Regions from separate parts of the Streptomyces sp. NPDC058145 genome, predicted to be linked through region 1. Evidence: riboswitches for the same ligand, from Rfam matches in the RefSeq annotation. Region 1 holds a riboswitch; each other region holds the start of a gene.
The links. Region 1 has a riboswitch for thiamine pyrophosphate ahead of thiO (glycine oxidase ThiO). Riboswitches for the same ligand answer to the same signal wherever they lie in the genome.
Positions count from the first base shown of each region.

Region 2: linked by a shared signal. The riboswitch ahead of thiC (phosphomethylpyrimidine synthase ThiC) and the one ahead of thiO (glycine oxidase ThiO) in region 1 are both predicted to bind thiamine pyrophosphate.
Region 3: linked by a shared signal. The riboswitch ahead of ACFVVO_RS25680 (thiamine ABC transporter substrate binding subunit) and the one ahead of thiO (glycine oxidase ThiO) in region 1 are both predicted to bind thiamine pyrophosphate.

Region 1 covers NZ_JBHVUH010000009.1:9,662-12,929, reverse strand. The annotation lists gene ACFVVO_RS21015 (NAD(P)/FAD-dependent oxidoreductase) at 1-1,097, opposite strand, end outside; gene ACFVVO_RS21010 (hypothetical protein) at 1,130-1,534, opposite strand; TPP riboswitch at 1,587-1,698, shown strand; gene thiO (glycine oxidase ThiO) at 1,696-2,856, shown strand; gene thiS (sulfur carrier protein ThiS) at 2,859-3,059, shown strand; gene ACFVVO_RS20995 (thiazole synthase) at 3,062-3,268, shown strand, end outside.
Region 2 covers NZ_JBHVUH010000004.1:305,016-308,283, reverse strand. The annotation lists gene ACFVVO_RS11375 (hypothetical protein) at 1-92, shown strand, start outside; gene thiC (phosphomethylpyrimidine synthase ThiC) at 237-2,021, opposite strand; TPP riboswitch at 2,014-2,187, opposite strand; gene ACFVVO_RS11365 (YibE/F family protein) at 2,258-3,268, shown strand, end outside.
Region 3 covers NZ_JBHVUH010000011.1:236,858-240,125, reverse strand. The annotation lists gene ACFVVO_RS25685 (ABC transporter permease) at 1-519, opposite strand, end outside; gene ACFVVO_RS25680 (thiamine ABC transporter substrate binding subunit) at 567-1,652, opposite strand; TPP riboswitch at 1,733-1,840, opposite strand; gene rlmN (23S rRNA (adenine(2503)-C(2))-methyltransferase RlmN) at 1,864-2,970, opposite strand.

The sequences.
Region 1 (3,268 bases):
AGCCGGTCCTCGCGCAGCCAGCAGACGGACCAGGCCGGGCCCTCCGGCCGGCCGCGCCACACCATGCGGTCGGCGGCGGCGTGGTGACCCGCGTACTGGACGAACCGGCCGAACTGCTCCGACCAGAAGTACGGCACCGGGTCGTAGACCGCGGGGATCTCGCCGAGGATGTTCGCGGCGACCGTGCGCGGCCCCTGCAGGGCGTTGTCCCAGTGGTGGACCAGCAGCCGGGCGCCGTAGCGGGCGGACGGGAAGGAGGCGCAGTCGCCGACGGCGTACACGTCCTCGGCGGAGGCGCGCAACCGGTCGTCGGCCAGGACCTCGCCGTGCGCGCCCAGCTCGATACCGGAGCCGGCCAGCCAGGCGGTGGCGGGGCGGGCGCCGATGCCGACCACGACGGCGTCCGCGGGCAGCCGGGTGCCGTCGTCGAGCAGCACCGCGCCGGGCTCCACGCGCTCCACGCGCGCGTCGGTGCGCAGTTCGGCGCCGCTGTCGGCGTACCAGGAGGTCATGGGTGCGGCGACCTCGGCGGGCAGCGCGCCGGCGAGCGGCCGGCCGGCGGCCTCCACGACGGTCACGGCGCAGCCGGCCTCGCGGGCGGCGGTGGCGAACTCGGCGCCGATCCAGCCGGCGCCGACGACCACGATGTCGTGCTGCCGGGCCAGCACCGGCCGCAGCCGTTCGGCGTCGTCCAGGGTGCGCAGCAGATGCACGCCGGGCACGCCCTCGGTGCCGGGCAGCGTGATCGGTTCGGCGCCGGTGGCGAGGACCAGGACGTCGTACGGCACGGGACCGGCCTCGGTGTCCAGCTCGTGGTCGGCGGGGCGCACGCCCAGCGCCTCGCAGCCGAGCCTGAGTTCGATGCCGAGGGACTCGAAGTCCACGTCGAAGGCGGAGCCCTCGGCCGTGCCGAGGAGTACGGCCTTGGACAGCGGCGGCCGGTCGTAGGGCTGGTGGGGCTCGGCGCCGATCAGGGTGACGGTGCCCGTGAAGCCCTGTTCCCGCAGGGCCACCGCGGTCTGCACCCCGGCCATGCCCGCGCCGGCGACCACCACGCGCCGCCGCGGCGTGCCCTGCTGTGCTGTCTGCTCGCTCACCCGATCACCTTAGACAACTGACGGAACGTCAGTCAGTGGGCGTGCTCGGTGACCTGCTCCACAACGCTGGTCCCGGCGCCCGCTTGCGACTCCCACTCCCAGGTCTCCTCCAGCCGCACCCGCCCGTCGGGCAGTTCCACGACCGCCGACACGCAGTGTCCCGAGGAGGTGGTCCCGTCCCGCTTGAGCTGCACGTACCGGAAGTCCAGCCGGTCACCCTCCCGGGTGCCGACCAGGTGGCCGCGCACCACGTCGCCGCCCGCGTACTCGGCCCAGATCTCGCCGTCCTGCTCGTGGTAGGCGAAGCGGGTGCGCGTACCCACCTGACCCGGGGCCTGGTCCGCCACCGGGGCGAGGACGAGCCCGTCGAGAGATCTGCAGGGCGGGGCGCAGCCCCTCCCTCGAGGTCGGTGGGGGGAGACGGGCGGGCGGGCCATGGGGCGGGGCTCCTTACGAGGTCGGGGCGCCGAGGGCTAGGGTGGCCACGGTACAAGCACTCGCGGGAGCCCGGACGCACCGGGCTGAGAGGGAGGCTGGCGGCCTCCGACCGTACGAACCTGATCCGGGTCATGCCGGCGAAGGGAGGGGCTGGACGCCCATGCCGTCACGTACGTCCGACGTCCTCGTCATCGGGGGCGGGATCATCGGCCTGGTCACGGCCTGGCGCGCCGCGCAGCGCGGGCTCGCCACGGCCGTGGTGGACCCCGAGCCCGGCGGCGGGGCCGCGCGGGTCGCGGCGGGAATGCTGGCCGCGGTCACCGAACTGCACTACGGCGAGGAGAGGCTGCTCGCCCTCAACCTGGAATCGGCCCGCCGCTACCCGGACTTCGCGGCCGAGCTGACCGAACTGACGGGTCGTGACCTGGGTTACCGGCGCTGCGGCACGCTCGCCGTGGCGCTCGACTCGGACGACCGCGCCCATCTGCGGGAGCTGCACGCCCTGCAGCGGCGCTCGGGGCTCGACTCCGTGTGGCTGTCGGGGCGGGAGTGCCGGCGCCTCGAACCCATGCTCGCGCCCGGGGTGCGGGGCGGGCTGCGGGTCGACGGCGACCACCAGATCGACCCACGACGGCTGGCGTCCGCCCTGGTGGAGGCGTGCGAACGGGCCGGGGTGGTGTTCCACCGCTGCTGGGCCGAGCGGCTCGACGTCGCCGGGGGCCGGGCCGCCGGGGTCACCGCCGCGGACGGCACCCGGCTGGGCGCGGGACGGGTGGTGCTCGCCGGGGGCAGCCTCAGCGGGCGTCTCGCGGGCGTCCCGGACGATCTGCTGCCCCCGGTGCGGCCGGTGAAGGGGCAGGTGCTGCGGCTGACCGTGCCCCGGCGGTACGCGCCGTTCCTGAGCCGCACCGTGCGGGCCGTGGTGCGCGGCAGCCAGGTCTACCTGGTGCCCCGGGAGAACGGCGAGCTGGTCGTCGGCGCGACCAGCGAGGAGCTGGGCTGGGACACCACGGTGACCGCGGGGGGCGTGTACGAGCTGCTGCGCGACGCCCATGAGCTGGTGCCCGGGATCACCGAGCTGCCCCTCACCGAGACCCGGGCCGGTCTGCGCCCCGGCTCCCCCGACAACGCCCCGCTGCTCGGCCCGTCCGGGCTCGACGGGCTGCTGCTGGCCACCGGGCACTACCGCAACGGTGTGCTGCTCACGCCGGTCACCGGGGACGTCATGGCCGAGCTGCTGGCCGGCGGCGAGCTGCCGGAGGCGGCCCGTCCGTTCACCCCGGAGCGCTTCGGCGCCGTACTCGTGGAGCAGCCCGCATGAGCATCTGTGTCTCGGTCAACGGCGAACGCCGGGAGATCGCCCCGGGCACCGCGCTGGACGCGCTGGTGAAGACCCTGACCGCGGCGCCCTCCGGGGTGGCCGCGGCCGTCAACGAGACCGTCGTACCGCGCGCGCGGTGGGCGGCCACCGCGCTCCTCGACGGCGACCGTGTCGAGGTACTCACCGCCGTCCAGGGAGGCTGACCATGACCGACGATCCCTTCGTGGTGGGCGGGGTGCCCTTCGGGTCCCGGCTGATCATGGGCACCGGCGGCGCGCCCAGCCTGGACGTGCTGGAGCGCGCGCTGGTCGCCTCCGGCACTGAGCTGACCACGGTGGCGATGCGGCGGGTCGATCCCGGGGTGCACGGCTCGGTGCTGTCGGTGCTGGAGAAGCTGGGCATCCGGGTGCTG
Region 2 (3,268 bases), on a different contig from region 1:
CGGACGACGGCTCCGTCTCCGACCGTCCGAGCTTCAGCAGTCCCGACTACACCAGCCCCGACTTCGGCGGCCCGGAACACCAGCCGGAATAGCCGGCTCGCGGCCCCTCACGGGGCGCCTGCCGGGCCCCGGTCGGTGCCCGGCAGGGACGGTGCCGGCGGCACGTCGCCGGTCTCACCGCGCCGCCCGACGCCCGGGGCCTGGCACGCCCCGGGCCGACGGCCGTCACGGCCGGATCAGTCGGCGATCGGCAGGTACACCCGGTTGCCCGACGCCGCGAACTCCTTCGACTTCTGAGCCATGCCCTCCTCGACCTCGGCCCGGCTGCCGCCGTGTTCCCGGCGAATGTCCTGGGAGATCTTCATGCTGCAGAACTTCGGCCCGCACATGGAGCAGAAGTGGGCCGTCTTGGCCGGTTCGGCCGGCAGGGTCTCGTCGTGGAACTCCCGTGCCGTGTCCGGGTCCAGGGCGAGGTTGAACTGGTCCTCCCACCGGAACTCGAAGCGGGCGTCGGACAGCGCGTCGTCCCACTCCTGCGCGCCCGGGTGCCCCTTGGCGAGGTCCGCCGCGTGGGCGGCGATCTTGTAGGTGATGACCCCGGTCTTGACGTCGTCACGGTTGGGCAGGCCCAGGTGCTCCTTGGGCGTGACGTAGCAGAGCATCGCCGTGCCCCACCAGGCGATCATCGCGGCACCGATGCCGGAGGTGATGTGGTCGTACGCCGGCGCGATGTCGGTCGTCAGCGGGCCGAGTGTATAGAACGGAGCTTCATCGCAGATCTCCTGCTGAAGGTCGATGTTCTCCTTGATCTTGTGCATCGGGACATGGCCCGGGCCCTCGATCATGGTCTGTACGTTGAAACGCCTGGCGATCCGGTTGAGTTCCCCGAGCGTGCGCAATTCCGCGAACTGCGCCTCGTCGTTGGCGTCCGCGATCGAGCCGGGCCGCAGACCGTCGCCCAACGAGTACGTGACGTCGTAGGCGGCGAGGATCTCGCAGAGCTCCTCGAAGTTCTCGTACAGGAACGACTCCTTGTGGTGCGCCAGGCACCACGCGGCCATGATCGAGCCGCCCCGCGAGACGATGCCGGTCTTGCGGTTGGCGGTGAGCGGCACATACGGCAGGCGCACGCCGGCGTGGACGGTCATGTAGTCCACGCCCTGCTCGGCCTGCTCGATGACGGTGTCCTTGTAGATCTCCCAGGTCAGTTCCTCGGCCCTGCCGTCGACCTTCTCCAGTGCCTGGTAAAGCGGAACGGTGCCGATGGGCACGGGGGAGTTGCGCAGCACCCACTCGCGGGTGGTGTGGATGTTGCGGCCGGTGGAGAGGTCCATGACCGTGTCGGCACCCCAGCGGGTCGCCCAGGTCATCTTCTCGACCTCCTCCTCGATCGAGGAGGTGACCGCGGAGTTGCCGATGTTGGCGTTGACCTTCACCAGGAAGCGCTTGCCGATGATCATCGGCTCGATCTCCGGGTGGTTGACGTTGGCCGGCAACACCGCGCGGCCCGCCGCGATCTCCTCACGGACCACCTCGGGAGAGACGTTCTCCCGGATGGCCACGTACTCCATCTCAGGCGTGATCTCGCCCCTGCGCGCGTACGCGAGCTGTGTGACCGCCTGGCCTTCACGACCGCGGCGTGGCTGACGCGGGCGCCCGGGGAACACCGCGTCCAGGTTGCGCAGCCCGCCACGCGGCGAGGTGTGCTTGATCCCGTCATCCTCGGGGCGGACGGGGCGGCCCGCGTACTCCTCGGTGTCACCGCGGGCGATGATCCAGGTCTCCCGCAGCGGCGACAGCCCCCTGCGGACATCGGTCTCGACGAGTGGATCGGTGTACGGGCCCGATGTGTCGTACAGCGTGACCGACTGCCCGTTGGTGAGATGCACCTGACGGACCGGCACACACAGGTCGGGGCGTGAACCCTCGACGTACGCCTTGTGCCAGCCGATGGACTTTCCGGCCTCCTGGGACTTCTCGTCCTGAACGGAGGCAGGCGTGCGTGCGTCCTTGTTGGTCATGAGACCTACTCCCTACGCCGGCATTACCCGGTAACAGGTTCGGCGGTCGACGCAGCGATTTCCGGCTGCGGATGTCTCCCGGGAAACCACGTTCCACGTGAAACATCGCGTATCCGGAGGTCAGCGCCCTCTCAGCCCGGTGCTCCGAGCTCCCGCGTGTGCAAAGGTGCCTCCACGCTAGCGTCAGTTCGGGCGCGGTGAACAGAGGGCCCCTTCGTTCTTGCGATGATCGGGCGGTGACCACGACGGAGCAGCACCCTTACCCGCCCTCGGAGCCGCCGCGCCAAGACGGCTCCGAACCAGGCCATGGTCATGGCCACTCACACGGTCACAGTCACAGTCACAGACCTGCCGCGCCCGTCTCGAAGCATCTGCGCAAGGTCATCGCGGCGATCCTCGTCCCGTTCACCGCGGCCGTCGTGGTCGGTCTGGTGATTTTGTGGCCCGAAGGAGCACCGCCGCACGAGCGCACCGGTGTCGGCTTCGACCGACAGACGCAGCAGGCCACGGTCACCCAGGTGGTCGAGCTGAGCTGCAAGTCGGTCAACGCATCGGGCGGTACGGCGGCGGGCGGCACCGCCGCTCGAGGAGACAGCTCGGCACAGCACGAGGCGAAGGGCGCCTGCAGGAAGGCGACGGTCCGGGTCGACACCGGCAAGGACGAGGGCCGGACCTTCACCGAGATCGTGCAGCCGGACCAGTCACGGCAGTTGCACCAGGGCGAGAAGGTCGTGGTCGCCTACGAGCCCTCGGCGCCGAAGGACCTGCAGTACTCGGTGACCGATGTGAACCGGAAGTTCCCCATGGCGCTGCTCGCGGGCATCTTCGCGCTCGCCGTCGTGGTGGTGGGCCGGCTGCGCGGGGTCATGGCCCTGGTCGCGCTGGCCGTGAGCTTCCTGGTGCTGACGTTCTTCATCCTGCCCGCGATCCTGCAGGGCTCGAACCCGCTGCTGGTGGCCGTCGTCGGGTCGAGCGCCATCATGCTCATCGCGCTCTACGTGTGCCATGGTCTTTCGGCGCGTACATCGGTCGCGGTACTCGGCACTCTGGCCTCCCTGCTGCTGATCGGCGTTCTCGGCTCCGGGTTCATCGACTGGGCCGCGCTGACCGGCAACACGGACGACAGCACCGGTCTGATCCACGGCCTGTTTCCGTCGATAGACATGAGCGGTCTGCTGCTGGCCGGAGTCATCATCGGTTCGCTGGGTGTCCTGGACGATGTGACGGTGACCCAGACGTCGGCGGTC
Region 3 (3,268 bases), on a different contig from region 1:
GACCTTCCGCCACGCCGTCAGCGGTGAGGCGCCCAGCATCCGCGCGGCCTGTTCCTGCCGGGGGTCGAGCTGGGCCCACAGCCCGCCGACGGTCCGTACGACGACCGCGTAGTTGAAGAAGACGTGCGCCAGCAGGATCGCCCACACGGTGGTGTCCAGCCGTACGCCCCACAGGTCGTCGAGCAGCCCGCCGCGTCCGACGAGCGCCAGGAACGCCGTGCCCACGACGACGGTCGGCAGCACGAACGGGACCGTGACGACCGCCCGCAGCAGATGTTTGCCGGGGAAGTCGAGGCGGGCGAAGACATGGGCGGCGGGCAGCGCGAGCAGCAGGGTGAGCGCGGTGGAGGCGAGCGCCTGCCAGGCGGTGAACCACAGCACGTGCCGGATGTCCGGCTGGGTGACGACGTCCGCCATCCGCCCGAACTGCCAGACACCGTCCGCCTTCAGCCCGCGCGCCACGATCGCGGCGACGGGCCAGGCGAAGAACACGGCGAAGAACGCGACGGGCAGGGCCATCAGCCCCAGCCGCGCCGCGCTCCCGCGCGCGGTGCCCTCGCGGGCCGCTACCTCAGTACGAGCGACGTCCACGACTTGACCCAACTGTCACGGTTGGTGGCGATGGCGCCGGGGGCCATGGTCTCGGGGTTCTTGGCCTGCGGCCCGTACTTCGCGAAGTCCGGCGGCACCGCCGCGCCCTCGCGCACCGGGTAGACGAACATGTTGAGCGGCATGTCCTCCTGGAACTCCTTGGTGAGCAGGAAGTCGAGGAACGCCTTGCCGCCCTTGGTGTTCTTCGCGTTGCTCAGCAGGCCCGCGTACTCGGTCTGCCGGAAGCAGGTGCCCTGGGACACCCCGGTGGGGGCGGTGCTGGGCCGCTTCTTCGCGTAGATGACCTCCGCGGGCGGCGAGGAGGCGTACGACACCACCAGCGGCCGGTCGCCGCCGGCCTTCCTGCCCTCCGACGACCCGGAGAACTCCTGGTAGTAGGCCTGCTCCCAGCCGTCGACGACCTTGACGCCGTTGGCCTTGAGCTTCTTCCAGTAGTCCTGCCAATTGTCGTTGCCGAACTTCGCGGCGCTGCCCAGCAGGAAGCCGAGGCCCGGCGAGGAGGTGGCGGCGTTCTCGGTGACGAGGAGGTTCCTGTACGCGGGCTTGGCGAGGTCGGCGAAGGACTGCGGCGGGGTCAGCTTGTGCTCGCTGAAGTAGGCCTTGTCGTAGTTGACGCAGATGTCGCCGGTGTCCACGGGTGTGACGCGGTGCTTGTCCTGGTCGACGCGGTACTGGGGCAGTACCAGGCCGGAGCCCTTCGGCTCGTAGGACTGGAACAGCCCGTTGTCCAGGGCGCGGGAGAGCAGGGTGTTGTCGACGCCGAAGAAGACGTCGCCCTGCGGGTTGTCCTTGGTCAGCAGCGCCTTGTTCACGGCCTGCCCGGCGTCGCCGCTCTTGAGGACCTTGACCTTGTACCCGGACTTCTTCTCGAAGTCCTTCATGACGCTCTTGGAGACGAGCCACGAGTCGTGGCTGACGAGGGTCACGGTCCTGGAGTCGGCGGCGGAGTCCTTGGCGTCGCCCGACCCGCACCCGGTCAGCACGGGCAGGGCGAGGAGGCCGAGCCCGGTCGCCACGGCCACGAGGGTCTTGTTGTGCACTGGATGTCCTCCTGGGGTTGGCCAGGAAGAGACGCGGCCCTGCCCGGGCTCCACGGGGAAGTCCGGGCAGGGCGCAACAGCTTGAGTGATGACCGAACTTCCTACCCAGAATGACCTGGGCGAGGTTCAGAGGGTCTGCGGCCCGGTTGCCGCACTCTCAGCGCTGTGGCGCTCCCCTGTCGGAATATGCAGATGTGTTGACGTGGCCAGATTATCGCTCGGTCGCCGCGAGCTGACCACAGGCCCCGTCGATCTCCTGCCCCCGGGTGTCCCGGACCGTGACCGGTACGCCATGGGCCGCGATCGCCTCCACGAACGCCTTCTCGTCCTCGGGCCGCGAGGCGGTCCACTTCGAGCCCGGCGTCGGGTTCAGCGGAATGAGGTTGACGTGCACGGGCCTGCCCCTGAGCAGCCGGCCGAGCCGGTCGCCGCGCCAGGCCTGGTCGTTGATGTCCCGGATCAGCGCGTACTCGATGGACAGCCGGCGCCCGGACTTCGCGGCGTACTCGAAGCCGGCGTCCAGCACCTCGCGCACCTTCCACCGCGTGTTCACGGGGACGAGGGTGTCACGCAGCTCGTCGTCGGGGGCGTGCAGGGAGATCGCGAGCCGGCACTTGAAGCCCTCGTCGGAGAACCGGTGGATGGCCGGGACCAGCCCGACCGTCGACACGGTGATGCCGCGCTGCGACAGCCCGAGCCCGTCGGGAGCGGGGTCGGTCAGCGCCCGGACGGCACCCACGACCCGCTTGTAGTTGGCGAGCGGCTCCCCCATGCCCATGAAGACGATGTTGGAGAGCCGCGCGGGCCCGCCCGGCACCTCTCCGTCCCGCAGCGCCCGCATCCCGTCCACGATCTGGTGCACGATCTCCGCGGTGGACAGGTTGCGGTCCAGCCCGGCCTGCCCGGTCGCGCAGAACGGGCAGTTCATCCCGCACCCGGCCTGCGAGCTGATGCACATGGTGACCCGGTCCGGGTACCGCATCAGCACGGACTCCACGAGCGTGCCGTCGAACAGCCGCCACAGCGTCTTGCGGGTCGTCCCCTGGTCGGTCGACAGATGCCGCACGACGGTCATCAGCTCGGGCAGCAACGCTTCCCGCAGTCTGCCGCGCGCGGCGGCGGGGATGTCGGTCCACTCCGCCGGGTCGTGCGCGTACCGCGCGAAGTAGTGCTGCGACAGCTGCTTGGCACGGAACGGCTTCTCACCGATCTCGGCCACGGCGTCCTTGCGCTCGGCAGGCGTGAGATCAGCAAGATGCCGCGGCGGCTTCTTGGCTCCGCGGGGGGCGACGAAAGTGAGTTCTCCGGGCTTGGGCATGGTGGTACCAGTGTCGCAGATCCAATCGGGTGACCTGCGGCCGTCGCTCGCCACGCCTGTGGTGAGGAGCCGTCACCGTTCGTCACGAGCGACACCGGACGGCCCGAAGACGGCCCAGCGGTGATCATCGGTGAAGCCGCACGGCTCTACGCCGATGAGTGGACCGTCTCCATCACCGACGTCACATCGCTCACCCGCTGCATCCACGCGCACGTACAGGACGCAGAACCTCGACGCCGCACGGCAACTGCCGCCCACCCCGGGCCGGAGCCCGCTGCAATGGGCACTGGAGCGGACC